One region of the Streptomyces sp. NPDC030222 genome, then DNA from elsewhere that is predicted to be linked to it. Evidence: riboswitches for the same ligand, from Rfam matches in the RefSeq annotation. Region 1 holds a riboswitch; each other region holds the start of a gene.
What was found. A riboswitch is a leader RNA that binds a small molecule or an ion and turns the genes downstream of it on or off. The one in region 1 is predicted to bind cobalamin.
Positions count from the first base shown of each region.

Region 2: it holds a riboswitch for cobalamin, as region 1 does, so the genes downstream of both, ACZ4Z5_RS01480 (ribonucleoside-diphosphate reductase subunit alpha) here and ACZ4Z5_RS10850 (cobalamin biosynthesis protein) in region 1, are expected to answer to the same signal.
Region 3: it holds a riboswitch for cobalamin, as region 1 does, so the genes downstream of both, ACZ4Z5_RS02790 (ABC transporter substrate-binding protein) here and ACZ4Z5_RS10850 (cobalamin biosynthesis protein) in region 1, are expected to answer to the same signal.
Region 4: it holds a riboswitch for cobalamin, as region 1 does, so the genes downstream of both, ACZ4Z5_RS07970 (energy-coupling factor ABC transporter permease) here and ACZ4Z5_RS10850 (cobalamin biosynthesis protein) in region 1, are expected to answer to the same signal.

Region 1 covers NZ_JBVICA010000006.1:46,766-54,579, forward strand. The annotation lists gene ACZ4Z5_RS10835 (alpha/beta hydrolase) at 1-764, opposite strand, end outside; gene ACZ4Z5_RS10840 (inorganic phosphate transporter) at 1,324-2,562, shown strand; gene ACZ4Z5_RS10845 (hypothetical protein) at 2,575-2,793, shown strand; cobalamin riboswitch at 2,940-3,070, shown strand; gene ACZ4Z5_RS10850 (cobalamin biosynthesis protein) at 3,198-4,154, shown strand; gene ACZ4Z5_RS10855 (cobyric acid synthase) at 4,309-5,820, shown strand; gene ACZ4Z5_RS10860 (putative cobaltochelatase) at 5,993-7,814, shown strand, end outside.
Region 2 covers NZ_JBVICA010000001.1:340,316-348,129, reverse strand. The annotation lists gene ACZ4Z5_RS01480 (ribonucleoside-diphosphate reductase subunit alpha) at 1-1,891, opposite strand, end outside; cobalamin riboswitch at 2,027-2,155, opposite strand; gene mctP (monocarboxylate uptake permease MctP) at 2,263-3,891, opposite strand; gene ACZ4Z5_RS01470 (DUF3311 domain-containing protein) at 3,888-4,142, opposite strand; gene ACZ4Z5_RS01465 (GntR family transcriptional regulator) at 4,246-5,013, opposite strand; gene ACZ4Z5_RS01460 (extracellular solute-binding protein) at 5,348-6,634, shown strand; gene ACZ4Z5_RS01455 (carbohydrate ABC transporter permease) at 6,740-7,732, shown strand.
Region 3 covers NZ_JBVICA010000002.1:40,223-48,036, forward strand. The annotation lists gene ACZ4Z5_RS02785 (bifunctional polysaccharide deacetylase/glycosyltransferase family 2 protein) at 1-1,581, shown strand, start outside; cobalamin riboswitch at 1,974-2,150, shown strand; gene ACZ4Z5_RS02790 (ABC transporter substrate-binding protein) at 2,388-3,623, shown strand; gene ACZ4Z5_RS02795 (FecCD family ABC transporter permease) at 3,632-4,768, shown strand; gene ACZ4Z5_RS02800 (ABC transporter ATP-binding protein) at 4,765-5,835, shown strand; gene ACZ4Z5_RS02805 ((2Fe-2S)-binding protein) at 5,829-6,551, shown strand; gene ACZ4Z5_RS02810 (DUF7676 family protein) at 6,548-7,108, shown strand; gene ACZ4Z5_RS02815 (hypothetical protein) at 7,307-7,567, opposite strand; gene ACZ4Z5_RS02820 (hypothetical protein) at 7,501-7,814, opposite strand, start outside.
Region 4 covers NZ_JBVICA010000004.1:223,953-231,766, forward strand. The annotation lists gene ACZ4Z5_RS07935 (DUF5335 family protein) at 349-711, opposite strand; gene ACZ4Z5_RS07940 (archease) at 708-929, opposite strand; gene ACZ4Z5_RS07945 (SpoIIAA family protein) at 1,441-2,208, shown strand; gene ACZ4Z5_RS07950 (archease) at 2,380-2,772, shown strand; gene ACZ4Z5_RS07955 (acyl-CoA dehydrogenase family protein) at 3,191-4,405, opposite strand; gene ACZ4Z5_RS07960 (CBS domain-containing protein) at 4,639-5,058, shown strand; gene ACZ4Z5_RS07965 (hypothetical protein) at 5,379-5,582, opposite strand; cobalamin riboswitch at 5,737-5,965, shown strand; gene ACZ4Z5_RS07970 (energy-coupling factor ABC transporter permease) at 5,996-6,700, shown strand; gene ACZ4Z5_RS07975 (energy-coupling factor ABC transporter substrate-binding protein) at 6,697-7,119, shown strand; gene cbiQ (cobalt ECF transporter T component CbiQ) at 7,126-7,814, shown strand, end outside.

The DNA.
Region 1 (7,814 bases):
CCGATGCGGTCGCGGACGCCGGAGTCGGCGGCGGCGTGCAGGGCCATGGTGGCCCCCGTGGACCAGCCGTGCACCACGACCCGCTCGGCGCCGCGGCGTACGGCGTAGCGGACCGCCGCGTCGAGGTCGCGCCACTCGGAGCCGCCGAGGTGGCCGAGTCCGTCCGGGGAGTGCGGGGCGCCCGGGTCCCCCCGGTAGGCGAGCAGCAGCACCGGGAACCGTCTGCGGTGCAGGAACGGCAGGACGTTGAGGGCGTGCTCCCGGGTGGCGCCGAGGCCGTGGACGGCGACGACCCAGGTGGTGCGCGGCCCGTGGACGTACCAGGCGGGCAGGGCGCCCAGCTCCCCGGGGATCTCGACGTTCTCGTAGTCGATGCCCAGCGCGCTGCCGGGGGTCCCGTGGTGGACCTGCGGGGAGAGGCGCAGCCGGTCGCCGGAGCGGAGTGTGCCGCGGGTGACCCGGTCGAGTCGGCGGACGACCGTGTCGGCGGAGTGCTGCTCGTCCTCGATGACGTCGCCGACGACGGCGTGGGTATGCGGTCCGACCAGGCCGTAGGTGCCGGGGCGCAGCGAGGCGAGGCTGCGGGTGAGGATGATCCGGCCCGGGGCCGTGCCGTGCACGGTGAGCCGGGGCTCCCCGGGGAGTGCACGGCCGTCGGAGTGCTTCAGCGCGGCGTCGCTGGCGTACCGGCCGGCCACGATGACGGCCGCGCCGATGCCGAGCAGGGTGGTGACGGCCGCTGCCGTCGCTGTAGCCGGGCGCACCCCTTCAGTGTCGGTGCGCAGGGTGCCCCCTGCCAGTGGACGTCGCCCGGGCGGTGCCGGGATAGCGGGCGGGACGTCGTACCCGCGTCGGGCGTCGGCGGCGTGCGTCCGCTGCGGCGGGTTCCGGGGCACCGGAGACCTCCGATGCGGAACCGAGACCTCCGATGCGGCGTGACCTCCGTCACACCGTACCCCCGCCCGGGCCGCCCGACCGGAGCGCCGACCCCCGGTACGGGACCGCCTTCCGCCGCCGACGCGGCATGCCCGACCGCCCGGCCGCACCCCTCCGCCGGGGCGTCATTCGACGTCGTGGCAGCACAGAGCGGGTGGTAACCCTTCCGAGTGACAAAGGTCTCTTCGGGTGGGTCACTTGTTCGAGTGAAGACGTCGGGCAAAGCCGTGGAATCCGCTCCTCCGAGCCGATCCGGAGCGATACAGCCGCAATCCACCCCACGCACCGGCGACCTGCGACACCGCCGGGCCCGATCGCGTTCACCTTCCGTTCATCCAGGTTTCCTAGGTTCAACCAGCCACTGACACCAAACGATTGCCTGGGTAAATGGAACACATCACTTTGCTGCTCGCGATAGTGGTTGTGACAGCTCTAGTGTTCGATTTCACGAACGGTTTCCACGACACCGCCAACGCGATGGCGACCACCATCTCGACCGGTGCCCTCAAGCCCAAGACCGCGGTGGCCATGTCCGCCGTGCTCAACCTCATCGGCGCTTTCCTGTCCGTGGAGGTCGCCAAGACGATCTCCAGCGGACTGGTCAATGAGGAAGGCATACGCCCCGAGGTCATCTTCGCCGCCCTCGTCGGCGCGATCCTCTGGAACCTGCTGACCTGGCTGGTCGGACTGCCGTCCAGCTCCTCGCACGCCCTGATGGGCGGTCTGATCGGCGCAACCATCGCGTCCGTCGGCATCAGCGGTGTCAACGGCGGAGTCGTCGTGACCAAGGTGCTCATCCCGGCGATCGCCGCCCCCCTCGTCGCCGGCATCGGAGCGATGCTCGCGACCCGCATGACGTACATGATCGGCAAGAACGCCGACGAGAAGTCCACCGCGAAGGGCTACCGCACCGGCCAGATCGCCTCCGCCGGCCTGGTCTCGCTCGCCCACGGCACCAACGACGCCCAGAAGACGATGGGCATCATCACCCTCGCCCTGGTCACCGGCGGCGTCCTCGCCCCCGGCTCCAACCCCCCGATGTGGGTCATCGTCTCGGCCGGCACGGCCATCGCCCTCGGCACGTACCTCGGCGGCTGGCGCATCATCCGCACCATGGGCAAGGGCCTCACCGACCTCCAGCCGCAGCAGGGCTTCGCCGCCCAGAGCAGCGCCGCCAGCGTCATCCTGGCCTCCTCCAACCTCGGCTTCTCCCTGTCGACCACCCACTCGTGCTCCGGCGCGGTCATGGGTGCCGGCCTCGGCCGCAAGGGCGGTGTGGTCCGCTGGTCCACCGCGACCCGCATGTTCGTCGCCTGGGGTCTGACGCTCCCGGCCGCCGGACTGGTCGCCGCCGCGTCCGAGTTCGTGGCCCGGCAGGGCAGCTGGGGCGTCGGCACCGTCGTGGCCCTGCTCATCGGGTCCTGCGTGGCGATCTGGGTCGTTTCCCGCCGCCAGGTCGTCGACCACAGCAACGTCAACGAGGTCGACGAGACGGCCGAGCCCGCGGGCGTGGTGACCACCGCGATCGCGGCCGTCACCCCGCCTCCCGTCGGCGACCTCAAGGCCACCATCCCGGCCCCGGCCACGTCCGCCGCCCCCGAGCCCCCGCAGCCCGCAGCGGTGTAAGGAACGAGAAGCATGAAGATCGACTGGGCAGCTCTCGGCTCCGTCTTCGGAGTCAGCCTGATGGTCACCGTCGTCCTGGTGAGCCTGTTCACCCTGGGCATCGTCGGTATGTCGAAGCCCGCGGAGGGTTCCGGTTCCGGCTCCATGGCCCTGAAGCGGACCGGTGCGTACCTCTCGTTCGCGCTGTGCGCGGCGGCCGTGAGCTTCGGCATCTACCTGATCGTGTCGTAGGACACACAGGCTCTGTATCGCGCCCCGCGAGCGGCATTCCGCTCGTGGGGCGCTGCCGTGCCCGGCACTCCCCCGCAGGTCAAAGGGCAAGTTGACTGCTGTTCGCGGGGCGTGGTGGACTGCCCGGGCCATGTACGGCGGCAGAAGAGGAAGCCGGTGAGAATCCGGCGCGGTCCCGCCACTGTCACCGGGGAGCGCTCCCCCACACCGGACGTCACGGTTCGCGCACGCGGACTGGAAGGCCGGGGGAATCGCGGATCCGGGAGCCAGGAGACTCTCGCCGCCGGTCACGTCGATCCAGGGCGCGGACCCTGAGTGAGGACACACCGCCATGCGCGCCATGCCGCCGCCGAGCACCGCACCGCGACCGGGACCCCTCCGAGGTGTGTCGGCGGGCTGACCGAATGCATGCCGATCACCTCTTCGCATACGGCGCCGCCGCCGGAATGGCGGGAGACCTGCTGCTCGGTGACCCGCGCCGCGGACACCCCGTCGCCGGTTTCGGACGGGCCGCCGCGGCCGTCGAACGGGCCCTGTGGCGCGACCACCGCGGCTGGGGCGCCCTCCACGCCGTGGTGTGCGCCGGGGGCGCGGTGGGTGCCGCCGCACTGGCCGCACACGCCGTCCGCCGCCGTCCCCTCGCCCGCGTCGCGCTGACCGCGGCCGCCACCTGGTCCGTCGTCGGCGGCACCACGCTCGGCCGGGAGGCCCGCACGATCGCCGGAGCGCTCGCCGCCGGGGACACCGAGGCCGCCCGGGAACGCCTCCCCCATCTGTGCGGACGCGACCCGCACGCCCTCGACGCGCCGGGCATCGCCCGCGCGGTCGTCGAGTCCGTCGCCGAGAACACCTCGGACGCCGTGGTGGGCGCACTGGTCTGGGGCGCCCTCGGAGGGGTGCCGGGCCTCGTCGGATTCCGGGCCATCAACACCCTCGACGCCATGGTGGGCCACAAGTCGCCCCGCCACCGCAGGTTCGGGTGGGCCTCCGCCCGTCTCGACGACATGGCCGGATGGCCCGGCGCCCGGCTCACCGCGGCCCTCGCCACGGTCGCGGGGGGCAATCCGCGCGGAGCCCTGCGGGCATGGCGCGCGGACGCCGCACGGCACCCCAGCCCCAACGCCGGTCCAGTCGAGGCCGCCTTCGCCGGCGCCCTGGGCGTCCGCCTCGGCGGCACGCTCGCGTACGGCGGTCGCGTCGAGCACCGTCCGGTGCTCAACGCGACCGGCCGCCCGGTCGCACTCGCCGACATCGACCGCGCGGTCCGGCTCTCCCGCCGGGTGACGGCCCTCACCCTGGCCACCTGCGTCACCGCCCGGCTCGCAGCCGGTGCCCTGCGCACCCGCCGGGGGCGGCGATGACGGAGACACGGACGGCGGCGGACGGGCGACGGCCTGCGGCCCGAACGGCCACGAAGCCCCGGACGCCCACGAGGAAGCCCCGCACGGCCACGGAGAAACCCCGTACGCCTTCGGAGAAGCCCCGTACCACCACGGAAAGGGAAAGGGAGACCGCATGAGCGGCGGTGGAGGACTCCTGGTCGCCGGCACGACGTCGGACGCCGGGAAGAGCGTGGTGTCGGCCGGTATCTGCCGCTGGCTGGTCCGCCAGGGAGTGAACGTCGCTCCGTTCAAGGCGCAGAACATGTCGCTGAACTCCTTCGTCACACGGGAGGGCGCCGAGATCGGGCGGGCGCAGGCCATGCAGGCGCAGGCCGCCCGGGTCGAACCGAGCGCGCTGATGAACCCCGTGCTGCTCAAGCCCGGCGGCGACCGCAGCAGCCAGGTGGTGCTGATGGGCAAGCCGGTGGGCGAGATGAGCGCCCGTGGCTACCACGGGGGCCGTCAGCAGGCCCTCCTCGGCACGGTGCTGGACTGCCTGGCCGAGCTGCGGGGCACGTATGACGCCGTGATCTGCGAGGGCGCGGGCAGTCCCGCCGAGATCAATCTGCGGCGCACGGACATCGTCAACATGGGCATCGCACGGGCGGCACGGCTGCCCGTGATCGTGGTCGGCGACATCGACCGCGGCGGGGTCTTCGCCTCCTTCTTCGGCACGACCGCGCTGCTGAGCCCCGAGGACCAGGAACTGGTCGCCGGCTACCTCGTCAACAAGTTCCGCGGGGACGTGTCCCTGCTGGAGCCGGGCCTCGACATGCTCCACGGGCTGACCGGCCGACGCACCTACGGCGTGCTGCCGTACCGGCACGGGCTCGGCATCGACGAGGAGGACGGGCTGCGGGTCTCCCTGCGCGGCACGGTCCGCGAGTCGGCGGTCGCGCCCCCGCACGGCGAGGACGTCCTGCGGGTCGCCGTCTGTGCGGTCCCGCTGATGTCCAACTTCACGGACGTCGACGCGCTCGCCGCCGAACCGGGCGTCGTGGTGCGCTTCGTGGACCGCCCGGAGGAACTGGCCGATGCCGATCTGGCCGTCGTCCCCGGCACCCGCGGCACGGTCAAGGCGCTCGCCTGGCTGCGCGAGCGCGGCCTCGCGGACGCGCTGGCGAGGCGGGCCGCCGAGGGCCGCCCGGTGCTGGGCATCTGCGGCGGCTTCCAGTCGCTCGGCACGCACATCCACGACGACGTCGAGTCCCGGGCCGGCGAGGTCGAGGGGATCGGCCTGCTGCCCGTACGGGTCCGGTTCGCGGCGGAGAAGACGCTCGCCCGCCCGGCCGGCCGGGCGCTCGGCGAGTCCGTCGAGGGCTACGAGATCCACCACGGGGTCGCCGAGGTGCTGGGCGGCGAGCCGTTCCTGGACGGCTGCCGGGTCGGCTCGGTCTGGGGCACCCACTGGCACGGCTCGCTGGAGAGCGACGGCTTCCGGCGCGCGTTCCTGCGCGAGGTGGCGCGGGCGGCCGGCCGCCGCTTCGTGCCCGCACCGGACACGAGCTTCGGCGTACTCCGCGAGGAACAGCTCGACCGCCTAGGCGACCTGATCGAGGAACACGCGGACACGGACGGGCTGATGAAGCTCATCGAGTCGGGGCCGCCCTCGGGGCTGCCGTTCGTACCGCCGGGGGCGCCGTGAGCGGGGACCGGGCCGTCCCCGCACGGGCGGGGAGCAGAGCAGGAGCTCGATCGAATGCTCGTGAAGGAGCGAGCCGCCCCCGCCGGTGCGGGAAGCAGGACATCAGCACGCAGCACAGCCGACTCCACTCCTCCGAACCCGGATGGAAACCACTCGAAGGAGTGATCGCCGTATGAGCACCCGGTATCCCTTCTCCGCCGTCGTCGGCATGGACGACCTGCGGCTCGCCCTGCTCCTCAACGCCGTCAGTCCGGCGGTGGGAGGCGTCCTCGTCCGTGGTGAGAAAGGGACCGCGAAGAGCACGGCGGTCCGCGCGCTGGCCGACCTGCTGCCGGAGGTGGCGGTGATCGCGGACTGCCGGTTCAGCTGTGATCCTGCCGCGCCCGATCCGCAGTGTCCCGACGGGCCGCATCCGGACTCCGGCAGCGCCGAGCGCCCCGCACGCATGGTCGAACTGCCGGTGGGCGCCTCGGAGGACCGGCTCGTCGGCGCGCTGGACATCGAGCGGGCGCTCGCCGACGGCGTCAAGGCCTTCGAACCCGGGCTCCTGGCGGCCGCGCACCGGGGGATCCTCTACGTCGACGAGGTCAATCTCCTGAGCGACCACTTGGTGGACCATCTGCTCGACGCCGCGGCCATGGGCGCGAGTCACGTCGAGCGCGAAGGGGTCTCCGTGCGGCACGCAGCGCGGTTCCTGCTCGTCGGGACGATGAACCCCGAAGAGGGCGAGCTGCGGCCGCAGTTGCTGGACCGGTTCGGCCTCACGGTCGAGGTCGCGGCTTCGCGGGACCCGGAGCAGCGCGTGGAGGTCGTGCGGCGTCGGCTCGCGTTCGACGACGACCCGGCCGGGTTCGCGGCACGCTGGGCGGACGAGGAGACGGCGCTGCGCGACCGGATCGCCGCCGCGCGGGCGCTGCTGCCGTCCGTGGAGCTCGGCGACGACGCCCTGCGCCAGATCGCCGCGACCTGCGCCGCGTTCGAGGTCGACGGCATGCGCGCCGACATCGTGATGGCGCGCACGGCGACCGCCCTGGCCGCCTGGGCCGGGCGCACGGACGTGACCGTGGAGGACGTACGGCAGGCCGCGCTGCTGGCGCTGCCGCACCGGAGGCGGCGGTCGCCCTTCGACGCGCCGGGTCTCGACGAGGACAAGCTCGACGAGACGCTGGAGCAGTTCCGCGGCGACGGCCAGCCGGACACCGATCCGGACCCGGACGGTCCGGGCGGCGGGAACGATCCGGACGGGGACGGCCCGGACGGAGGCGGCCCGGACGACGGTGGTCCGGACGGCGGTCCGGGCGGGGGCATCCCGCCGCAGACACAGGCCCAGGACGGCCCGCCCGAGGCGGCTCCGGAGGCTCCCGGTGGGCGTCCCGAGGAGCAGCCCGCCGGGGCCGGGAGCGGTGCCCCCGCGGGCGACCAGGCAGCCGTCGGGGCCGCGGAACCGTTCCGTACGAAGGTGCTCAGCGTGCCGGGTCTCGGCGAGGGCGCGGCGGGACGCCGGTCCCGGGCCCGTACGGAGCACGGCAGGACGACCGGTGCGCGCCGCCCGCAGGGGGCGCTGACCAAGCTGCACCTGGCCGCTACCGTGCAGGCCGCGGCACCGCACCAGCGGGCGCGCGGCCGTTCCGGCCCGGGTCTGGTGGTGCGCCGCGACGATCTGCGGCAGGCGACCCGGGAGGGCCGCGAGGGCAATCTGGTGCTGTTCGTCGTCGACGCGTCCGGTTCGATGGCGGCCCGGAAGCGGATGGGCGCGGTCAAGGGCGCGGTGCTGTCGCTGCTGCTGGACGCGTACCAGCGGCGGGACAAGGTGGGCCTGGTCACCTTCCGCGGACGGGGCGCGGAGGTGGCCCTGCCGCCGACCTCGTCGGTCGACGCGGCGGCGGCCCGGCTGGAGTCGCTGCCGACCGGCGGCCGGACTCCGCTGGCGGCGGGACTGCTGAAGGCCCACGACGTGCTGCGGGTGGAGCGGATGCGTGACCCGTCCCGCCGCC
Region 2 (7,814 bases), on a different contig from region 1:
TCTCGCGCTTGAACAGGTTGGACACCTGCGGCTCGATGCACTCGTACACGCCGGCGATGGACGCGATGGTGGCCGTGGGCGCGATGGCGAGGAGCAGCGAATTGCGCATGCCGGTCGCGGCGATACGCTCCCGCAGGGCGGCCCACCGCTCGGGCCAGTGCAGCTCCACGTCGTAGTGGTCCGGGTGCAGCACCCCGCGGGCGGTGCGGGTCTTCTCCCAGGCGGGCAGCGGCCCGTGGCGCTCGGCGAGGTCGGCGGACGCCTCGTAGGCCGCGAGCATGATCCGCTCGGCGATCCTCGTGGACAGCGCCTTCGCCTCAGCGGAGTCGAAGGGCAGCCGCAGCTTGAAGAGCACGTCCTGCAGGCCCATCGCGCCCAGGCCCACCGGGCGCCACTTGGCGTTGGACCGGCCGGCCTGCTCGGTCGGGTAGAAGTTGATGTCGACCACCCGGTCGAGGAAGGTCACGGCGGTGCGCACGGTGGCGTCCAGCCGCTCCCAGTCCAGGTCCCCGTCGGTGACGAACGCGCCGAGGTTCACCGAGCCGAGGTTGCAGACGGCGGTCTCGCCGTCGTCCGTGACCTCCAGGATCTCGGTGCACAGGTTCGAGGAGTGCACGACGGCGCCCGGCTCGGCGGTCTGGTTGGCCGTGCGGTTCGAGGCGTCCTTGAAGGTCATCCAGCCGTTGCCGGTCTGGGCGAGGGTCCGCATCATCCGGCCGTACAGATCACGTGCCGGGATGGTCTTCCGGGCCAGCCCCGCCGCCTCGGCCCTGCGGTACGCGGCGTCGAAGTCCTCGCCCCACAGGTCGACCAGCTCCGGCACGTCGGCGGGGGAGAACAGCGACCAGTCTGCGTCGTCCTGGACCCGGCGCATGAACTCGTCCGGGATCCAGTGCGCGAGGTTGAGGTTGTGGGTGCGCCGGGCCTCCTCGCCCGTGTTGTCGCGCAGCTCCAGGAACTCCTCGATGTCCGCGTGCCAGGTCTCCAGGTAGACGCAGGCCGCGCCCTTGCGCCGGCCGCCCTGGTTGACGGCCGCGACGGAGGAGTCGAGGGTGCGCAGGAAGGGGACGATGCCGTTGGAGTGGCCGTTGGTGCCGCGGATCAGCGAACCGCGGGAGCGGATGCGGGAGTAGGACAGTCCGATGCCGCCGGCGTGCTTCGACAGCCGCGCCACCTGGTGGTAGCGGTCGTAGATCGAGTCCAGCTCGTCCAGCGGGGAGTCGAGCAGGTAGCAGGACGACATCTGCGGGTGCCGGGTGCCGGAGTTGAACAGGGTCGGCGAGGACGGCAGGTAGTCGAGCCGGCTCATCAGTCCGTAGAGCGCGGCGACCTCGTCGACCGAGCGGGTCGTCGTGCCCTCGGCGAGGCCGGAGGCGACCCGCAGCATGAAGTGCTGCGGGGTCTCGACGACCTGGCGGGTGATCGGGTGCCGGAGCAGGTAGCGGCTGTGCAGCGTCCGCAGGCCGAAGTAGCCGAAGCGGTCGTCGGCCGCCGGGTCGATCAGGGCGTCCAGCCGGGCCGCGTGGGTCCGGGCGAACTCGGCGGTGCGGTCGGCGATCAGGCCCTCGCGGTGGCCGACGGCGACGGACTCGGAGAAGGTCCGGACGCCCTGCGACGCGGCTTCCTCGGCGATGGTGACGGTGAGCAGCCGGGCGGCGAGCCGGGAGTACGCCGGGTCCTCGGAGATGAGTCCGGCGGCCGCTTCCGTGGCCAGCCCGCGCAGTTCGGCCTCGTCCGAGCCGGGCTGCCGGCCCCGCAGTGCGGCAGCGGCGACCCGGCCGGGGTCGGCGTCGGGCAGATCGGCGGTGAGGTCGGTCAGGGTCCGCAGCAGTGCGGTCCCGGGGCCGTCGTTCTCCGTCGCTGATGCCGGATCTGCGGGCGCGATGGTCACGGGGGTGCTCTCCCTCGCTCGGCTCGGGGCCGTCGGGAGGGCGGGGGCATGCGGGCGTGCGGGGGCTGGAGCCGACGCGCCGCGTCCACCGGCCCACTCCGCGAGGCCCGGACGTCTTGGACACCCGGGCCGGACGGTCCGGGTGCGCTGTCGGCAGGTCTTCGGACTCGGGGTTGCGCAAAGGCACACCGATCACACCGTTGCGGGACAGTTCCGGATTCGCACCGGATTCCCCTGCGGGACAGCGAGGATGAGCATACATGTGGGGGCGGCTCGCTGAATCATGCCCCACATCTAGTGTCGTGAGTGGGTGGAAACGCCCGAGGGCCGCCCCTTTGGTACGGGGCGGCCCTTGGGGGAGAAGGGGCCTTTCAGTGGGCGGCGCCGGCTGTGGCGGGCGGCAGTTCGGCCTGGACGCCCGGGTCCCCGGCGTCGGCCGTGTAGTCGGACGGGGAGGTCTCGTCGACGCCGTCCGGGGCCTTCACCGCACGCAGGACGAGGGTGAGGACCACGACCACGGCCACGTTCAGGACGAAGGCGGTCAGACCGATGTAGCCGATCTCACCGATGCCGGGGATGACGTCGGACGATCCGCCGAAGTGCTTCTGCGTCGGGCTGGCGACGCCGTACGCGGCCCAGGTGCCGTAGACCATGCCGGCCGCCCAGCCCGCGAGCAGCGCCCAGCGGTGGAACCAGCGCGTGAACAGGCCGCCGACCAGGGCCGGGAACGTCTGGAGGATCCAGATGCCGCCCAGCAGCTGGAAGTTGATGGCGACTGTCTTGTCCATGGTGAGCACGAAGACCAGCGCGCCGACCTTCACCAGCAGTGACACCAGCTTGGAGACCTTGGTCTCCTGTGCCGGGGTGGCGTCCGGCCGGAGGAAGTCCTTGTAGATGTTCCGGGTGAAGAGGTTGGCCGCGGCGATGGACATGATGGCCGCCGGCACCAGTGCGCCGATGCCGATGGCCGCGAAGGCCACCCCCGCGAACCAGTCGGGGAACATGTTCTCGAACAGCTGGGGGATGGCGAGCTGACCGTTGGTCACCTTCACCCCGGCGGCGATCGCCATGAAGCCGAGTATGGCCAGGAGGCCCAGCATCAGCGAGTAGAGCGGAAGGATGGTGGTGTTGCGGCGGATCACGTTGCGGCTGCGCGAGGACAGGGTGGCCGTGATCGAGTGCGGGTACATGAACAGCGCGAGGGCCGAGCCGAGCGCGAGCGTGGCGTAGGCCCACTGGGACGCCTCGCCGGGCACCAGGGCGCCGCGCGGTTTGCCGGTCGCCGGGTTGGTCTGCGCGAAGGCTTCTCCCGCCTTGGCGAAGACCGTGTCGAATCCGCCCAGTTTGATCGGGATGTAGATGATGGCCACCGCGATCACGATGTAGATCAGGGCGTCCTTGACGAACGCGATCAGTGCGGGTGCCCGCAGCCCCGACGAGTAGGTGTACGCGGCCAGCACGCCGAAGGCGATGAGCAGCGGCAGGTCCTTGACGAACCAGTTGGTGTTCTCGCCGCCGCCCACGCCCATCACGTCCAGCACCGCCTGGATGCCGACGAGCTGGAGCGCGATGTACGGCATGGTGGCGAGGATGCCGGTGAGGGCGACCGCCAGCGACAGGCCCCGGGAACCGAAGCGGCCGCGGACGAAGTCGGAGGTGGTGACGTAGCCGTGCCGGTGGGACACCGACCACAGGCGCGGCAGGAACATGAAGATCAGCGGGTACACCAGGATCGTGTAGGGCACGGCGAAGAAGCCGGCGGCGCCCGCCGCGTACACGGCGGCCGGGACGGCGACGAAGGTGTACGCCGTGTAGAGGTCGCCGCCCAGCAGGAACCAGGTGATCCAGGTGCCGAAGGACCGGCCGCCGAGCCCCCATTCGTCGAGGCTGTGCTCGTTCTCCGCCTTGCGCCAGCGCGCGGCGAGGAAACCCAGGACCGTGACGGCCAGGAAGAAGAAGACGAAGACGCCGAGGGCGACTCCGTTCACACCGTCCTTCATTCCGTCGCACCCCCCTTTGCGGTGCGCGTCCGCTCGTCGTGGCGCCACAGCTTGTACGCGACCATGGTGAGCGCGGTCGAGATCAGTACCCAGAGCATCTGGTACCAGTAGAAGAAGGGGATGCCGCCGACGGCGGGTTCCGTCTTCGCGTACGAGCCGACCCAGAGCATCGCGGCGAACGGTGCGATCAGGCAGAGGGCGACGATCACGCGCAGCGGCGTGATCAGAGGCGGTTTACTCTCGTCGGCCATGTGGCGGCTCCGTCCCTAACGATCACCTGTAGTGGGCAGGCAATCTAGGGCAGGGGTTCCCGCTGAAGGAACCCCCGTCCGCATATCGGTTGTTGATGGCTCGTCAGTTCGCTGCGGGGCGCTGGAGCCGTGCCACGAACTTGTAGCGGTCGCCGCGGTACACGGAGCGCACCCATTCGACGGGCTCGCCGTTGGCGTCCAGCGAGTGGCGGGACAGCATCAGCATCGGCAGGCCGACGTCCGTGCCCAGCAGTCCGGCCTCGCGCGGGGTGGCCAGCGAGGTCTCGATGGTCTCCTCGGCCTCCGCGAGATGGACGTCGTAGACCTCGGCGAGCGCGGTGTACAGGGAGGTGTACTTGACGAGGGAACGCCGCAGTGCGGGGAACCTCTTGGCGGAGAGGTGGGTGGTCTCGATGGCCATGGGCTCGCCGCTGGCCAGCCGCAGCCGCTCGATCCGCAGCACCCGGCCGCCGGGGGAGATGCCGAGGAGTCCGGCCAGGGAGTCGTCGGCGGTCACATAGCCGATGTCGAGGAGCTGCGAGGTGGGCTCCAGGCCCTGGGCCCTCATGTCCTCGGTGTACGAGGTCAGCTGGAGGGCCTGCGACACCTTGGGCTTGGCGACGAAGGTGCCCTTGCCCTGGATGCGTTCGAGCCGGCCTTCGACCACCAGTTCCTGGAGGGCCTGGCGCACGGTGGTCCGGGAGGTGTCGAACTCGGCCGCGAGGGTCCGCTCCGGCGGCACCGGGGTGCCCGGCGGCAGGGTCTCCGTCATGTCGAGCAAGTGCCGCTTGAGGCGGTAGTACTTGGGTACGCGTGCGCTGCGGGTGCCCGCCCCCGACTCGGTCTCCGTGGTGCCCCCGTCCGTGGCCATGGCCTGCCTTCCCGACTCGTGTGCTGCCGTCACCGGCTCCTCCGTCTCGTAGCGGCCCGGGTGGGCCGGGCGGTGTCACCCGGCCGCGTGCGGGTCCACTGCGCGGCTCACATGGTGACACGGGCCGGTCACACGTCGTCTCCCCGAGCCAGGTGTCGGTCGGATAACGGATGACGCGCCCCTCTTATACACCCTTGACACCCCTAAAGGTCTAGGCCAAGCTCCGGGTTACTGGTCTAAACCATTAGAGATCAGGGCCCAGCCCCAGAGGGAGTACGCGTCATCGTCTTCGCGGCGGGCGGGGGATTGCAGGCATCCCTGTGAGGAGGGTGGCGTGAAGCGCAAGCTCATCGCGGCGATCGGTGTCGCGGGCATGATGGTCGGCCTTGCGGCCTGTGGCTCCGGTGACGGGAAAGGCGGCGGCGACAAGTCCGCGGAGGCGAAGACCCTCACCGTCTGGCTGACGGTGGACGCCCAGAACAACTGGCCCGAACTGGTCAAGGCCGCCGACGACGCGATCGTCAAGAAGCACCCGGGCCTCGAGATCAAGCACGAGTACTACGGCTGGCCGGACAAGAACGCCAAACTCGACGCCGTCCTCGCCACCGACAAGGCCCCGGACGTCGTCGAGATGGGTAACACCGAGATGCTCGGCTACATGGTCAAGGGCGCCTTCGCCGAGGTCGACCCGGCGAAGTTCGAGAACTCCTCCTCCTGGCTCGACGGCCTCAAGGGCTCCGTCACCTTCGGCGGCAAGACCTACGGCGTCCCCTACTACGCCGGCGGCCGCGTGGCCACCTGGCGCAAGGACGTCGCCGCCGAGGCCGGGGTGCCCGCGACGCCGAAGACGTACGCCGAGCTCACCGCCGCCCTCGACAAGATCCAGGCGAAGAAGGGCGCCAAGTTCAGCGCCTGGTACCAGCCGTCCCGCGACTGGTACGCCGCGATGTCCTTCGTCTACGACGCCGGCGGCTCCATCGCCAAGGAGGAGGGCGGCAAGTTCAAGGCGAGCCTGTCCTCGCCCGAGTCCGTCAAGGGGCTCAAGGAGTTCAAGAACGTCCTCGACAAGTACATGAAGGGCGACAAGACCAAGGACGAGGCCGACCGGCCCATCGTCTACGGACAGGGCCAGTCCGGCATGATCTTCGGTGCCGGGTGGGAAGGCGCCGACGCCGCCACTCCCGAGAAGGACAAGACCGGTGGCAAGCTCAAGGACAACCTCGAGTCCTTCGTGATGCCCGGCCCGTCCGGCAGCCCTCTCCCGGTCTTCCTCGGCGGTTCCGACCTCGCCGTCCCGGTCAAGTCCAAGGCGCAGGACCTCGCCGCCGAGTGGATCGCCGCGTTCACCGGGGCCCAGGGCCAGAAGGGCCTGATGGGCAAGGGCAACCTGCCCAACAACAAGACCGACCTCGCCGCCCTCAAGGCCGACCCGAAGACGCTCGTCCCGGCCACCGCCGCCGAGAAGAGCTGGTTCATCCCGACGGCCACGGGCTGGAGCCAGGTCGAGAAGGCGCAGACGCTCCAGACGATGCTGCAGGCCATCGCCACCGGCAAGAAGTCGGTCGAGGACGCGGCCAAGGAAGCGGACGCGGCCATCGACAAGGTCATCAACACCAAGTGACCCCGCCGCAGGGCCCCTCGGCGCACACGGTGCGGAGGGGCCCTGCGCGAGCCAGCACCACCCCGCATCACTCGCACCAGGAGAGGGACCGCTGAGGAGCGCGCCATGAGTGCCGCAGACACCACCACCGCCAAGGCGCCGCCGACGCGGCCCACGTCATCGCCGGGCGCCGGAGCCGCCGTCCCGGGCCGTCCGGGGACCACGCGAGGCGGCGGGGGACTGGTGCCCTGGGCACTGCTCGCCCCCTGCCTGATCGTGCTGGCGCTCGTCCTCGGCTATCCGCTGGTCCGGCTGGTCCGGCTGTCCTTCCAGAACTTCGGCCAGGCCCAGTTGTGGGGCTTCCAGGAGCCCACCTCCGCGGGCCTCGACAACTTCGCCAGGATCCTCGGGGACGGCGAGTTCTGGGCCGTGGTGCTCCGCACCGTGGTCTTCGCCGGCGGCGCCGTGCTGCTCACTCTGGTGCTGGGCATGCTCATAGCCCTGCTCCTCCAGCGGGTCTCGCCCTGGGTGCGGACACTGGTCAACGTCGCCCTGGTGGCGAGCTGGGGGATGCCGGTCATCGTCGCCGTCACCGTCTTCAAGTGGATGTTCGACACCGACTACGGCGTCCTCAACTGGGTCGTCGACCAGCTCCCCGGTGTCGACTTCATCGGTCACAACTGGTTCTCCAGCGGTCCGCAGGGCCTGGCCGTGATCATGCTGCTGGTGGTGTGGGGCGCCGTGCCGTTCGTCGTGATCACCCTCGGCGCCGGACTCACCCAGGTGCCCAAGGAACTGGAGGAGGCCGCCCGGCTCGACGGCGCCGGTGCGTGGGGCGTCTTCCGCTACGTCACCATGCCGATCCTCAAGCCGATCGTCGTGATGCTGGCGACGCTCTCGGTGATCTGGGACATGGGCGTCTTCGCCCAGGTCTGGCTGATGCGCGGCGGACACCCGGAGGCCGAGTTCCAGCTGCTCACCACCTACTCCTACGACAAGGCGTTCGTGGTCAACGACTACTCGGGCGGCTCCGCGATCGCCCTTGTCACCGTGCTGCTGCTGCTCGGTGTGGTGGCCGTCTACATGCGTCAGATGCTGAAGATCGGAGAGGTCGAGTGAGCACCGCGAGTGCACAGGGCGTCGCGAAGACCGCCGCCGTCACGGGCCGGGCCGGGGGCACGCGCCGCAGGAGGACCAGGGC
Region 3 (7,814 bases), on a different contig from region 1:
CTCTCCTTCGCCCAGAACGCGCTCGCCGGCACCGCCGGGACCGGCACCCGGCTGCTCCGCCTGCCGCACACCGGGGAAGTGAGCAAACTCTGCGCGAGCCAGTGGGAGGCCGCCGGGCGCGCTGCCGAGTCCGGCTACCTGATCGTCGCCGCCGACGACGCCTCCGTACGGCAGTACACCGGCTCGCCCGAGGCCGTGCGGCAGACCGAGCGGCTCCTCGCCGAGGGCGGCGGCACCGAGTACACGACCGTCGGCGCCGCCGTCGGCCTCCCCGACACCACGTACAGCGTGTCCCCCGCCGCCGAGTGGACGGGAGCTGCGTTCGTCCTCGCCCAGAAGGTCTCGCGCGGTTTCGCCGACGGGATGACCTGGCTGCTCGTCGTCGCCGGCGTCATCACCGCCGTACGGCTGGTCATGCTGTTCGGCGTCGCGCGGCTCCACGTACGCCGGGTCCGGGCCCGCCGCCGGCGCGGCGCGCCGCGGCTGCCGCCGGTCACCGATCCGGTGTCCGTGATCGTGCCGGCGTACAACGAGGAGGCCGGCATCGAGAAGACGATCCGCTCCCTGCTGGCCTCCACCCACACGTATGTCCAGATCGTGGTCGTCGACGACGGCTCCAGCGACCGCACCTTCGAGATCGCCGAGTCGATCGAGGACCCGCGGGTGATGGTCGTCCGGCAGCCCAACGCAGGCAAGGCCGCCGCGCTCAACACGGGACTGTCCTGGGCGTACTTCGACATCGTCGTGATGATCGACGGTGACACGGTCTTCGAGCCCGACGCCGTCGAACGGCTCATCCAGCCGCTCGCCGATCCGCGGGTCGGCGCGGTCAGCGGCAACACCAAGGTCGGCAACCGGACCGGCGTCCTCGGCCGGTGGCAGCATCTCGAGTACGTCATCGGCTTCAACCTCGACCGCCGAATGTACGACGTCCTGGAGTGCATGCCCACCGTGCCCGGTGCGATCGGCGCGTTCCGCCGGGACGCGCTCGCCGCGGTCGGCGGCGTCAGCGAGGACACCCTCGCGGAGGACACCGACCTGACCATGGCCCTGTGCCGGGACGGCTGGCGGGTCGTCTACGAGGAGTCGGCGATCGCCTGGACCGAGGCGCCGTCCACCGTCAGTCAGCTGTGGAAGCAGCGCTACCGGTGGTGCTACGGCACCCTCCAGGCGATGTGGAAGCACCGCCGGGCCGTCGTCGAACGCGGCCAGTCCGGCAAGCTCGGCCGCCGCGGCCTGACGTACCTGCTGCTCTTCCAGACCGTGCTGCCGCTGCTCGCCCCGCTCGTCGACGTCTTCGCCGTGTACGGACTGCTTTTCCAGGACGCGGGACAAGCGGCCGGCGTCTGGCTGGGCTTCACCGCGGTCCAGGTCGCGACGGCGGTGTACGCGCTGCGGCTCGACAGGGAGAGATTCGAGCCGCTGTGGACGCTGCCGCTGCAGATCTTCCTGTACCGCCAGCTCATGTACCTGGTCGTCGTCCAGTCCGTGGTGACCGCGTTGCTCGGCAGCCGGTTGCGGTGGCACCGGATGCAGCGGACGGGCACGGCGGCGGAGACCCTGGAGCGGGCCGCCGGATAGGGAAGGCGGGTTCGATCCCCGTCATCCGCTCTCGAGAGCAGGCCCAGGTCGACTACCTGGGCCTGCTGCGTTGTCCGGACCGGTCTGCCGGCCCCGTGCCGGATCCGTCCCTGAAGCCGAACCGTCAGTGTTCGCCGGCGAGTGCGCAAGTGCCGCAAGGAGAGCCGGATCACCATCGGCGACCCGCGTACCCGGCTGCCAGGAGGTCGCCGAGGGCGGTCGGCCTCGGTCGGCCACGGCCCGCGAAAGCCCGGCGCAACCGACCGCTCCCGACGGCTGGGGCATGCGCCGTGCATGCCCCAGCCGGACGCTCCGGACTCACCCACTCCCCGGCCGACGACCGTCCGCCGTGGCCGGCCGCGCCCATGGGGGTCTGGCGCGGCCGTGGCCGGTTCTGCCATGCTTCCGTCCGACAAGCGACGGCGGAACGAGGAAGCCGGTGGGATTCCGGCACGGTACCGCCACTGTGTAGGGGGAGCGACTCCGCCATGGCCACCGCCCCGTCCGGGGTGGGAAGGCCGGAGAAGCGTCGATCCCGAGTCAGGAGACTCACGCCGTCGCACCTCGATGGACGGGGCGGATTTCCCCGGGAGAGGCGGTGGCACTCGTGTGCCTGCGTATGTGTGGCGGCTTCGCGCCGCCCGTGACCCGTCAGGTCCGGCCTGCCCGGCCGGCCGCACCGGCCCGTTCCCCCAGGCTCGTCTCCAGGTCCTGACGCCCCCTCCGCGGATTCCTTTCCGTACACACCGCATCGCGCGCCCCAGGATGCCGATGCGCGCTGCCCACGCACGCCACCAGGAGTCACCTTGACCGTACGATCCGTCATGCCCGGACGCCGTCAGGCCGCCGCGGCGGTCCTTCTCTCCGTCGCCCTCACCGTCACCGCGTGCGGCGGCGACTCCAGCCCGCCCGCCGACGCCGGGGCCCAGGCCTACGGGGACGGCTGCATCAAGGACTTCGACCCGGCCAAGGACTACTTCCCGGTCAAGTCGACGGTGAAGCACGCCGAGAACTTCACGCTCCGGTACGAGAAGAGCTACCAGGTCCTCACCGTCGACGAGCCCTTCCCCAAGGGGAAGCCCGAGTCGTACGTGCTGGTCAAGTGCGGTGCACCGAAGCCCGAGTTGACCGGTGAGCTGGCGACCGCGCAGCAGGTCACCGTTCCCGTCAAGAGCCTGTACTCCGCCTCCACCACCCACCTGCCGCTGCTCACCGAGACCGGCACCCTCGACGTGCTGACCGGAGTGGCGAGCGCCGCGAACATCTCCTCCGCCCAGGTGATCGAGCGGGTGAAAGCCGGCAAGGTCACCGAGTACGCCAAGGACCGCACCCTCAACGCCGAGACGGTCATCGGCGCCAAGCCCGACGTGCTGATGACCCAGGGCACCGACGACCCGCAATACCCCAAGCTCCGCCAGGCCGGCATCGCCGTCGTCGCCAACGCGGAGTGGCTGGAGCCCAGTCCGCTCGGACGCGCCGAGTGGGTCAAGGCGATGGCCGCACTCACAGGAGCCGAGAAGCGCGCCGGCGAGGTGTTCGACACCATCGAGAGCGACTACCGGAAGGTCGCCGAGAAGGGAGCGCAGGCGGTCAAGGCCGGCAAGCCCGTCGAAGTGCTGCCCGGCACGATGTACCAGGGCACCTGGTACATGCCCGCCGGCGGCAGCTACGCCGCCCGGCTGATCAAGGACGCGGGCGGCACCTACCCCTGGGCCGGTGAGGCGGGCACCGGCAACGTGCAGCTGAACTTCGAGGCGGTGTACGCCAAGGGCGGCGAGGCCCCGGTCTGGATCGCCGACCAGCAGTGGAAGTCCACCGCCGACGCCGTGAAGGCCGACAGCCGGTACGGGCAGTTGAAGGCCCTCTCCGGCGGCGCGGTCTGGACGAACACGAAGGCGCTCGGCCCCGGCGGCGGCAACGACTACTTCGAGCGCGGTGTGTTGCGCCCGGACCTGGTCCTCGCCGACCTCTTCGCGCTGATGCACCCGGACCAGGCGAAGGGCCACTCCTTCACCTTCCACCGACCGGTGCCCAAGGCGTGACGACGCACATGACAACCGCGTCGGCCTCCACCCCGAAGACCTCGAAGAACTCGAAGACCCCGAAGGCTCCGGACGCTCCGGACGCCCCGCGGGCGGTACGGCCGAGGCGGCGGCGCCTCGCCGTCGTCCTCGCCCTCGCAGCCGGTGCCGCCGCGCTGTTCGTCCTCACCATCGCGACCGGCTCCCACCGGGTGCCGGTCGCGGAGGTGGTGCGGATCCTGTTCGGCGGCACCGCCGACGACCCGCGATGGACCGTGATCGTCGAGCAGGTCCGGCTGCCGCGTGCGCTGACCGCCACCGTCGTCGGTGCCGCCCTCGCGGTGGCGGGCGTGCAGATGCAGACCCTGTTCCGCAATGCGCTGGCCGACCCGTTCTCCCTCGGGGTGAGCTCGGGCGCGAGCATGGGTGTCGCCGCCGTGGTGGTCGGCACCGGCGGGGTCGCCGGCAGCTTCACCGGAGACCTGGCCGGGCTGGGGCGCGTGGGCGTCGTCCTGGCCGCATCACTCGGCGCCGCCGCCGTGCTGGCCCTCGTCCTGCTCCTCTCGCGATGGGTGCAGTCGGCCGTCACCCTGCTCGTCATCGGCGTCATGATCGGCTCGGCGGCCACCGCGGTGGTCGGCGTGATGCTCGTCTACGCCAGGCCCGAACGCGCCCAGCAGTTCGTCATGTGGGGCCTGGGCAGCTTCAGCGCCACGACCTGGCCCGACCTCCAGGTCATGCTGCCCGTCATCGGCGCCGGCCTGCTGACCGCGCTGCTGACCGCCAAACGCCTCAACGCCCTGCTGCTCGGCGAGGACTACGCCCGCACCATGGGCCTGAACGTGCGGCGCAGCCGCGATCTGGCGCTGCTCGGCACCTCACTGCTGGCCGGCGCGGCAACCGCGTTCTGCGGCCCGGTCGCCTTCCTGGGCCTGGCCGTCCCGCATCTGACGCGGGTGGCGCTGGGAACCTCCGACCACCGGGCGCTGATCCCGGCGTCGATACTCGCGGGGGCGTTCCTGGCGCTGGCGTGCGCGCTGCTGAGCCAGCCGCCCGGCACGGATTCCGTCCTGCCGCTCAACGCCATCACCTCACTGTTCGGCGCCCCCGTCGTCATCGCGTTCCTGATCCGCAGCCGGCGCGGCGTACAAGGAGTGGCCTCGTGACCGACACCATGACCGAACCCGTCACGGACATGACCGACGGACCGGACCGCCCCGGCGGTCTCGCCACCCAGGGGCTCGCCGTCGGCTACCGCACCCGGTCGCCGCGCGGGCGCGAAGCGGGCCGGGCGGTGCTGTCGGGGCTCGACCTTCAGGCGCGGGCCGGAGAACTGACCGTACTGCTCGGACCGAACGGCGCGGGCAAGTCCACGCTGCTGCGCACCCTGTGCGGACTCCTGCCACCGCTCGACGGCCGGATACGGATCGGCGCGGCCGACCTGGCGCACCAGCCACGGGCCGCTCTCGCCCGACGGCTGGCGGTCGTCCTGACCGACCGGGTGGACCCCGGACTGCTGTCCGTACGGGAACTGGCCGGGCTCGGCCGCCACCCGCACACCGGGTTCACCGGCCGGCTCACGGCCGCGGACCACGCGGCCGTCGAGTGGGCGCTGAAGGCGATGGGCGCGGGACATCTGGCGGACCGGCCGGCCGCCGAGCTCTCCGACGGCGAACGCCAGCGCGTCCTGACCGCGCGTGCCCTCGCCCAGGAGCCCGAGGTGGTCCTCCTCGACGAGCCGACCGCCTTCCTCGACGTCCCCTCGCGGGTGGCGCTCACGGTGCTGCTGCGCGACCTCGCCCGGGACAAGGGCCTGACCGTCGTGGTCAGTACGCACGACCTGGAGCTGGCCCTGCGGGTGGCAGACGCGGTCTGGCTCGTCGACCGCGACTCCCGTGTCCACGCCGGGGCACCCGAGGATCTGATCCGCGGCGGAGCCGTTGCCGCGGCGTTCGACGCCGACCACCTCGCCTTCAACCCGGTCTCCGGCACCTTCGGACTGCGCCGCACCGAGCGGGCCCACGTGACGGTCGACGCGCCGGCCGACGTGCTCCCGCTCCTCGAACGCGCCCTGGCCCGGGAAGGGCTGGCCGTGGCGCCCCCGGGAGACGGGGCCCCCACCTCGCGGGTGAGCTGGGCGGGAGCCGGCCGGCTCACCCTCACCGGGCCGGACGGGCGGGTCGCCCGTGTCCACGGCTTCCACCAGCTGACACGGACGGTACGGACATGGTGAGTACGGCCTTCACACCCGGCGTCCTGGCGCGGATCGCCGCGATCGGCCCCTACTTCACGATGGCCACCGGTCCCCGGCCCGGCGGTGACGGCTTCCGGCCCCTGACGGAGCTGTACGCGGACCAGGGCACGCTGGAGCGGTGCGTCCAGGCCGTCGGTGCGCGGCTGGGCACCGACCGGCCGAGGGTGGCCGCCTCCACGCTTCACCTGGGGACCGCCTCACGCCTGTGGTCCATCGCCCTGGCCTGCGCCGCGCTCACCGGCCGCGTCCCGGACCTGGCACCCGACCGGTTGTGGTGGCGCCTGCCCGCCGCGGGGCCGCTCGACCTGTGGCTGCCCAGCCCGCGGGAGGCGGACCAGGAGGAGCCGTCCGCGGCCCTGCACCGCGCGGTCGTCGTGGCGAACCTGGCGCCCTGGGCCGACGCGGTGCGACGCGTGGCCGGGGTCTCCCCGCACACCCTGCGCGGCAACGCCGCCTCCGCGCTCATCGGAGCCCACCGCGTACTCCTCGCCAGGGAGCCGCACGCCCCGTACCCCGTCGTACCCCTCGTACGCGGACTGCTGGACCGGCCTCCGCTGGTGGACGCCGGCACGTACCGCATCACCCCCGCCGCACCGCTCGCCTTCCGGCGCCGCAGCTGCTGCCTGTACTACCGGGTGCCGGGTGCCGGCACCTGCGGCGACTGCGTCCTCAACTCCAGGGAGAAGACCTCATGACCACCACCGAGCCGACCGTCGTCGAGACCCCCGGCGGCGGCACCCAGCACGTCTGGCCCCTCCCGGCCGACGAGGCCACGCTTCTCGACCTGCTCACCGTGCTCTTCACGGACCACTGGGAGCACATCCACTTCGGCCCCGTCATCGAAGGCGCCGCCTGGGAGGTGGCCGCGCCGGGCGCACCCACCGCCATCACCATGAACGACGGCTACGTCACCGTCGACTTCGGGGCCTGGCACTTCCACCTGTGCATCGGCGAGCACACCGCGTCCGGCCCCGAACTCGGCCGCATCCGCCGCTGCTCCCGGGCCGAGCTCTACCGCAGCCTCGGCTCCGACGGCGCCCCCGTGAGCTGGGGAGTCCGCCTGTTCAACGGCCGCGGCGAACAGATGATGACCGTCCTGCTGCCCAACCCCTTCCTCACCGACCGGCAGGAAATCCTCGACACCCCGGACTTCACCCGGCTCACCGTCTGGGACGCCCTCCGCGACCGCTTCCTCGGCCTCTCGCCCGACCCCCGGGACCGCACCGGCAAGGGGTTCCGGCACAGCGGCTGAGTCACGAGAGCCGGCCCCGGCGCCCGCTGCTACGAGGCCGTGCCACCACGTGCTGGTAAGGCCAATGAACAGCGGTCGGCAGGGAGCGGCCCAGGGCCGGAGAAATTGCGCCCGCGGATCAGATTTCGCAGTTCAGGCGCCCTCTGGATATCGAAGCGCCGGGTGGCTCCCAAGTTGCGCCAGAATCCTTGACGCGTGTCAGAGCAGGTGCGGTGGTGTTACCACCAGGACCACGGCGATCAGGCGTGGCCTCATCCGGGGTAGCGCTTGGGTTTCGAACCACCCGCCGGAATGGAGCGTATGACGTCGAGCCGTACCTGGGGTGGGGTCGCCGAGCTCGGACGGATCGATGCCGAGGTTCGCGAGTTCGACGATCTGGTCGGCGACGGCCTTCACCTCATCGCGGACGGACTTCGGGTAGCCGACCTCGTCCTCGGCATGGAAGGCGTACTCCCACATCCAACGGTCGTCGGTCGTCGGCCGGCACCGCCGGCGGTACGGATGCCCGCCTCGGCGGCGGCGGCGTTGCGGATACGGCTGATCTCGGCGGCGATGTCACGGGCCTCGCCGAGGTCGGTGACCTCTCCGGCGCGGGCCTCCAGGGCGTGCAGCCGGGCGGCGGTCTCCGGATGCCGGGCAATGGCCACCTCGACGGCCCACGCCTCCGTGAACGTGCGGAGGGGAGCCGCGGAGACCTCGGCGCGGG
Region 4 (7,814 bases), on a different contig from region 1:
GCTCTCCCGCTGCCGACCCGCACGAGCGGGCGGCCACGGTCAGGAGGCGGGCAGGGGGAGCAGGGTGCGGGGCCCGCGGGGGCGACTGCTCAAGTGAGCCCTCCAGCGGTCCTGGCGCGACGTGCCAGCGCAGGGGGGCTTTGATCGCGGCAGGGATCCTGGGAACTTTCACGGTGATGACCTCGGCTGCCTGGACGATGCGGCTCACGAGCCTCGTGGACGCTGAAGCCTGGTAGCGCACCCTTGTCGGCCCCGCGGGCGACGAGGCGTGCGGCGAGGGCGTCGAGTCCCGAGCGGTGGTCGTGCAGCAGGGTACGGCGCGGGGCTCGTACGCCGGCCGCGGCGGTCTCAGGACCCGGCTCCGGATTCGGCCGGGTAGAAAGTGATCAGATGGGGGGTGCCGTCGGCAGCGATGACCTGGACGGCCGCCTCCGGGACGTGCAGCGTGGCAAGATCGATCTCCTGAGGGTGCGGCACCATGTGCCGCAGGACGACTGGGTAGCGCGGCCCCTGTCCGCCAACGGCGACGATCACCACGTCGTCTCTCGGGTCATAGTCGAGGTAGGCGAAGGGCAGCCGCTCGGCCTCGTACTGGTGCCCGACTGACGGGTCCAGTACTTCAATGGAGACCAGTTCCCCTTCGTGACTGGACGTAACCTCGTCGAGTGCGGATCGCCATTCACTGCGGTCGAGCATCGTGGTGCCGCTCATCCCTCGCTCCTCCTCCGGATGCTTCCGGTGATTCCGGCGACCAGCACATCCTCGTTCCTGGCCGCCCGTACGACGATGTCCCGCCTGCGGAGACGGACTGCCCCTGCCACGTCCAGGAACGGCTCGCAGACACCCCGCACCGCCTGCGCCAGGCACTCCTCACGGGTCATGGCCCACGCCGCTGCCCACAGGCCCGCGGTATGCGGAAGCGCCAGGATGTTCCGTGCGCTGCGGAGGACTTTCCGGACGCGTCACACTCCTGATCCCTCACCACACGAGCGACGTGTCTCCATCGTCCCAGCGCGGGGCCGGGTGTGCGCGTCGGTCGATTGGAGGCCGGCAGCCTCGTCCACGATCCGCGCTGGTCGAAAAAGGATGTGGTGGCGTCGGCACCGCATATTCCCGGTCTTCCGACAGCACATGGACGACCTGCGCGGGCAGTGATGCAACTCTGCCTCGTTCCGTCCCGTATCGGGGCCGGAAGCCTACGCCCAGAGCCGTCTGCTCCGACGACGATCGGATCAGTCATGGCCCCTACAAGAGCTTCGGGCCCGCTGGCCCTGGATGTCACCTTCGAGGCAGTGCACGACCGCGGCGGATTCCGTCGCCGTTGCCTCGGCTGATGCACCGGCCGCATTCAATGTGACTGGGGTCGCCGTCAATGCCACACTCGTAGTTGTTGCCGTTGCAGGCGGATCGGTGCAGCAACGAGAAACGCTGAGGAACGACATGCTCGAGAGAATCCAGGACGTTTCTCCTGGGGTCGACGCGGTGAAAGCGATCGGAACCGTGTCGAAGAACGATTACGAGACGGTGATCGAACCGCTCATTGACGAGGCCCGCAGAGAAGGCCGTCGTATCCGGTTCCTGTACGAGTTCGGCCCCGAGTTCCGGTCGTTCACCCCGGGAGCCGGGTGGGAGGACCTGAAAGTCGGCCTCGGATCCATGCGGTTGTTCGAGGGTTGCGCACTGGTCAGCGACATCGGCTGGATTCGTGAATCGACCCGGCTGGCGGGCTTCCTGATGCCCTGCCCGGTACGCGTCTTCGGCAGCCAGGAGCGCGCAGAGGCGCTCCAGTGGCTGGCCTCGCTGCCCGAAGGCCCGGGTGTCTCCCACTACCTCCTGCCCGAGTCCCACGTCCTCGTGGTCGAGGTCGAACTGCCCCTGCGCACCCAGGACTTCGACGCCCTGGGGCTCAGCGCGGACAGCTGGCTCGAAACGCACGAGGAGTTGGCCGGTGTCGTGGTGCACGCTCGCGAATTCCCCGGCTGGGAGAACGTTGGAAGCCTGCTTCGACATGTGCGCTTCGTCCGTGACCACCACCGGAAGGTCAGGAAGGTCGCGCTGGCGGCCGACTCCAAGCTCGCCGGCCTGGTGCCCCGTCTGGCGAACCACTTCATCCAGGCCGAAGTGCGACGGTTCGGTTACGACGACCTCGAGGACGCCATCGGATGGGCCGCAAGTCCTCCGGAGCAGCACGCAGTCGACGCCGGGTGACGCAGCAGCCGGCCTTCTCTCTTCTCCTGGCAGTCGGCAGTCGGCCCGTCACCTCTCGGTGACGGTGCTGGAGACGTTCTTGCGCACCGGTTCGAGTTGTTCCGGCTCCGAGCCGAGGAGACGAGGTGGAGGCGGCAGGTGCATCCTGACCGACCCGGTGGCCGTCGTACAGTGCCCCACACTGCGGACCTCCGTGTGGAGGCGTGGGGTGCCACGCGTGCCGAGTGTTTCACCGAGGCCGTACGTGGCGTCTGCGAATCCTTCCTGGAGCTCGGCGCAGCCTCGGTGGCGCGCAGGAGGGACGTCGTGCTGCGGGGCGAGACGGACGAGGACCTGCTCGTGGCGCTCCTGGAGGAAGTCGTGTACTGGCTCGACGTCGCAGACGAGGTCCCCCTCGACGTCGATGTGACCGATGCAGCGGACGGCCCGCACGCAGCACTCTTCATGGGCGACGCCAGGGCGTACCCGGTCATCGGCGCGGCTCCGAAAGCCGTGACCTGGCACGGGCTGAACCTCGAGCACGGTCCCGACGGCTGGACGTGTTCGGTGACGCTCGACGTGTGAGCTCCCGGGCGCCACGACGTGCCGTTCCTTGTCCGCCTGCCACGACGCCGGGCGTGTCCGAAGCCGCCACGCGGCAATCCGAGAGGTCGACGCCGGCGTTCTGTTCCGCGCCCTTGAGGACAGCGGCATCATGGAACGCGGCGTGAGAGCTCGCTTGGGAGGCACCCCAGGCGTACAACGGCATCGATGCGCCGTAGCAGCCACCGAGGGCGCCGGACCGTGCCGCAGCCCGCCCGGCTCGCACCGCTCGGCGCGACCAGGTGCTGACCAACGGGGCCTGGCACGGTCCCGACGCCTTCCCGGGCCGGCTGCACACCGGGCGCCGGCCCCCTGAGGAGGGCAATCACCACCGCGGACACACCGCGCTGAAGGGGCAACCACCCGCCAGCCGCGTCCCCGGCCTCTCAGGGCACTACACCTAGCGCCGTACCCGCGGCATTCCCAGCCCGATCCAGGAGATGATCTCGCGCTGGATCTCGTTGTTGCCCCCGCCGAAGGTGAAGATGACGGCGGTGCGGTAGCCGCGTTCCAGTTCGCCGTGGAGCACCGCGCCCGCGGAGCCCTCCTTGAGGGGGCCGGCCGCGCCGACGATCTCCATCAGCCAGGCGTAGGCGTCGCGTCGGGCCTCGGAACCGTAGACCTTGACGGCCGAGGCGTCCTGGGGGGTGAGGGTGCCGTGCTGCACGGCTGCCACCATCTGCCAGTTGAGGAGCTTCATCGCGTCGAGCCTGGCGTGGGTGCGGGCCAGGCGGCCGCGCACCCAGCCGAGGTCGACTACCCGGCGGCCGTCGGCGAGTTTGGTGTCGGCGGCCCAGCGCTGGACGTCGTGGAGCGCGCGGATGGCCATGGTGCCGTGGGCGGCCAGGGTCACCCGCTCGTGGTTGAGCTGGTTCGTGATCAGCCGCCAGCCCTGGTTCTCCTCGCCGACGCGGTGCGCGACGGGCACCCGGACGTTCTCGTAGTAGCTGGCCGTGGTGTCGTGCGAGGCCAGCGTGTTGATGAGGGTGCAGGAGTACCCGGGATCGGTGGTGGGGACGAGGAGCATGGTGATGCCCTTGTGCGGCGGGGCCTCCGGGTCGGTACGGACGGCCAGCCAGACCCAGTCGGCGGTGTCGCCGTTGGTGGTCCAGATCTTCTGCCCGTTCACCACGTAGGTGTCGCCGTCGCGTACCGCGCGGGTCTTCAGGGAGGCCAGGTCGGTGCCGGCGTCGGGTTCGCTGTAGCCGATGGCGAAGTCGATCTCCCCGGAGAGGATCTTCGGCAGGAAATACCGCTTCTGCTCCTCGGTGCCGTACTGCATGATCGTGGGCCCCACGGTGTTCAGCGCCATCAGCGGCAGGGGCACTCCGGCCTGGGCGGCCTCGTCGAAGAAGATGAACTGCTCGATGGGGGTCATCCCGCTGCCGCCGTACTCCACGGGCCAGCCGATGCCGAGGCGCCCGTCGGCGCCGAGCCGGCGGATGGTCTCCCGGTAGAACCGCTTCCGGGCGACCGGATCCGCGTCGGCGGACGCTCCCCTGCCTCGGGTGCCGTCCGGGTGGCCGTGGGCGCTGCCGCCCGGGACCAGCTCGGCGAAGTACGCGCGAAGCTCGGCGCGCAGCCGCTGCTGCTCGGGTGTGTAGGCGAGGTGCACGGTCCCTCCCGGAGTGTCGCGGTCGGTCCTGGGGCCGCACGTGGCCGCGGCTCGAGGCGGGGCACACAGTAGAACGTGTTGCAGGAATCCGGAAGACTCGCGCAGGGCGGGAGACGCCGGCCCCGACGGTGCGCCGTGAGCTCACCCGTACGGCCCGGGTGGCTCGCACACGGACCGCGGCCCGGACAGCATGGCGGTGGCGCCCCTCCTCCCCACCGCCTATGGAGGTCCCCATGCTCACCGCACGCGACCTGATGACGAGCGATCTGCTGACCGTTCCGGCGACCGAGACGCTCGACCGCGCGGCGCAGGTGATGCGCGACCACGACGTGGGCGCACTGCCGGTGACGAGCAGCGCGGGCGGCCTGGCGGGGATCGTGACCGACCGGGACATCGTGGTGAAGTGCCTGGCGGCGGGACACGATCCGGCGAAGGTCACAGCCGGGGACCTTGCCGAGGGCCCGCCGCTCTCCGTGGACGCCGCCGCCCCCGCTGGCGAGGCGGTCAGGGTGATGGGCGAGGCACGGGTGCGGCGGCTGCTGGTGCTGGACAACGGACAGCCGGTCGGCATGATCACCGAGGCCGACCTGGTCAGAAAGCTCCCCGCCAATCAGCTCGCCGCCTTCGCGGAGGGCGTCTACGGGACGGGGTGAGGAGGAAGGGGTGGACCGGGGCGAGGAGGACCGGGGCAAGGACGACTCGCGGTCCGTGCGTGCGCCCGGCATACGCGCTCCGCCGCGAGGCGGGCGTCACGTCGCCGCCGCGTACCACCGGTGAATGCCGCCGGAGCCGGGCCGCGACGAAGCCGAGCGGGGACGGGCACCGGCGCGCCACCACGGCGGTGCACCGCGAGCCGGATCAGCCGCGCGGGAAAGGCAGCCCGGAGAACACGAGGCGCGTACCGTCTGCCCGCTCCGGGCGGCGGCACGCGCCGCGACCTCGTACAGAGTTGACGTGAAGAGGAAGATGCTGATCAGGGGAGCTGTTTGTCGATCGCCGCGCGCCCCTCGGCGGCCAGACGCCGCTTGGCCCACTCCATGGTCTTGGGAGTGATGTCACGCCCCGAGGCGAGCACCAGATCTTCCGCGGTGCAATCGTCACTGGCACCCGTGTGGAGAAGACTGTCGGGCGTGATCCCGCCCAGCCGTCCCCGCTTCGACTCGGATTCAGCGTTCATGCGACCTCCTCGGTCGTGCGGCTTTGCACCATTCTGGGCCCATTGTGCCTCCATCCGCATCCGTCACGTCGAAGCTACTTGCCAGTAAGGGACAGGGGGGCCGACGACCGGGTTGTGATCTCCGGCGCAAGGCGATCCGCACACCTGTGCGCCGCTTGTGACGGTTCACCCCGGACCACTAAGGTCACAGAGCCTTGGTGAACGGGAAACCGGTGCAGAACCGGTGCGGCCCTCGCCACTGTGATCGGGAAGTTCGGCTCCACTCCCCAGGGGAACGGGGGAAGCCACTGGGGCGCCGCGGAGGACCGCGGCCGGCCCGGGAAGGCGGAGCCCGAGCGGCATGACCCGTCAGCCAGGAGACCGGCCGGGGCGCGTTGTCCATCCACGAGGTGCTGGAGAGGGTCTTCCGACTCATGCACATAGCCGAGGGTTATCTGCCCCCGTTGCACGCGGTCGCCTGGAGCGCCGCGTCCGCCCCCTTCGTCGTCCACGGTGTCCGTACGCTCACCCGGGAGGTGAAGGCGAATCCCGAGAGCACACTGCTGCTGGGAGCCTCCGGCGCCTTCACGTTCGTACTCTCCGCACTGAAGATCCCGTCCGTGACCGGCAGTTGCTCCCATCCGACCGGAACGGGCCTGGGTGCGATCCTGTTCCGGCCGCCCATCATGGCGGTGCTGGGCACCATCACCCTGCTGTTCCAGGCGCTGTTGCTGGCGCACGGCGGCCTCACCACGCTGGGCGCCAACGCCTTCTCGATGGCGATCGCCGGTCCCTGGGCGGGCTACGGGATCTACCGGCTGCTGCGGAGGTTCGACACACCGCTGATGGTGAGCGTGTTCTTCGGGGCGTTCGTCGCGGACCTGTGCACGTACTGCGTCACGAGTGTCCAGCTGGCGCTCGCCTTCCCCGACCCGGCGAGCGGAATCCTGGGCGCGCTCGCCAAGTTCGGCGGCATATTCGCCGTCACGCAGATCCCGCTCGCCGTCAGCGAGGGACTGCTGACGGTACTGGTGATGCGCCTGCTCGCGCAGTCCAGCAAAGCCGATCTCACCCGGCTGGGAGTGCTGCTGACGCCGCGCCGGAAGGACGACGACACGACGGAGGCCGTGGCCCGATGAGCCGCAACGCGAAGATCAACGCCCTGCTGCTGCTGATCGTGGCCGCCCTGGCCGTGCTGCCCCTGGCCCTGGGGCTCGGCGAGGGCAAGGAGGAGCCGTTCACGGGCGCCGACGCCCAGGCGGAATCGGCGATCGCGGAACTCGACCCCGGCTACGAGCCCTGGTTCACCCCGCTCTACGAACCGCCGTCCGGCGAGATCGAGTCCGCGCTGTTCGCCCTGCAAGCCGCCCTCGGCGCCGGTGTGCTGGCCTACTACTTCGGTCTGCGCAAGGGCCGCAGGCAGGGCGTGGCACGGGCCCGCGCCACGACTGCCGGCACCGGCGAGGACGGCGCCCCGGCCACGGACCGGCCCGGCCCGGCCGACGGACCGGTCCCGGCGGACGCCGGAGCCGCCCGCGCCGACGACACCCAGGCGTAGCGCCCGGTGCTGCCCATCGACGTGGCGGCGCACAGCAGTCGCTGGCGCCGCCGCCATCCCGTGGACAAGGCGTGCCTGGGCCTGGGACTCACCGTCTCCGCTATCTCACTGCCGCCGTGGCCCGGCGCGCCCCTGGTCGCCGTCGCGACGCTCGCCCTGCTCCTCGGCCCGGCCGGAGTGGCGTCCCGGCAGCTCTGGCGGGCGTTCCGCATCCCGCTCGGCTTCTGCTTCACCGGGGCCGTGCCGCTGCTCATCCGGGTCGGCGGTCCGGAGGGACTCGTGTCGCTCGCCCCGCACGGCCCCGAGGCCGCGGGGAACCTGCTGCTGCGGACCTCGGCCGCATCCCTCGGCGTGCTGCTGTTCGCGTTCACCACACCCGTCTCGGACCTGCTGCCCCGCCTGGTGCGGGCCGGTGTGCCCGCGCCGGTCGTGGACGTCGCGCTCGTGATGTACCGGATCGGTTTCCTGCTGCTGGACGCGATCAGCAGCATCCGGCAGGCGCAGGCGGCCCGGCTCGGCCACACCACGCGCGCCGCGGCCTGGCGCGCCCTGTCGGGGCTCGGCGCGACCGCGTTCGTCCGCGCCTTCGACCGGGCCTCCCGGCTCCAGACGGGGCTCGCGGGACGCGGCTACGACGGAACGCTGCGCGTCCTCGTTCCCGAGGCCAGGATCTCGGGCCGCTTCCTCGCCGCCAC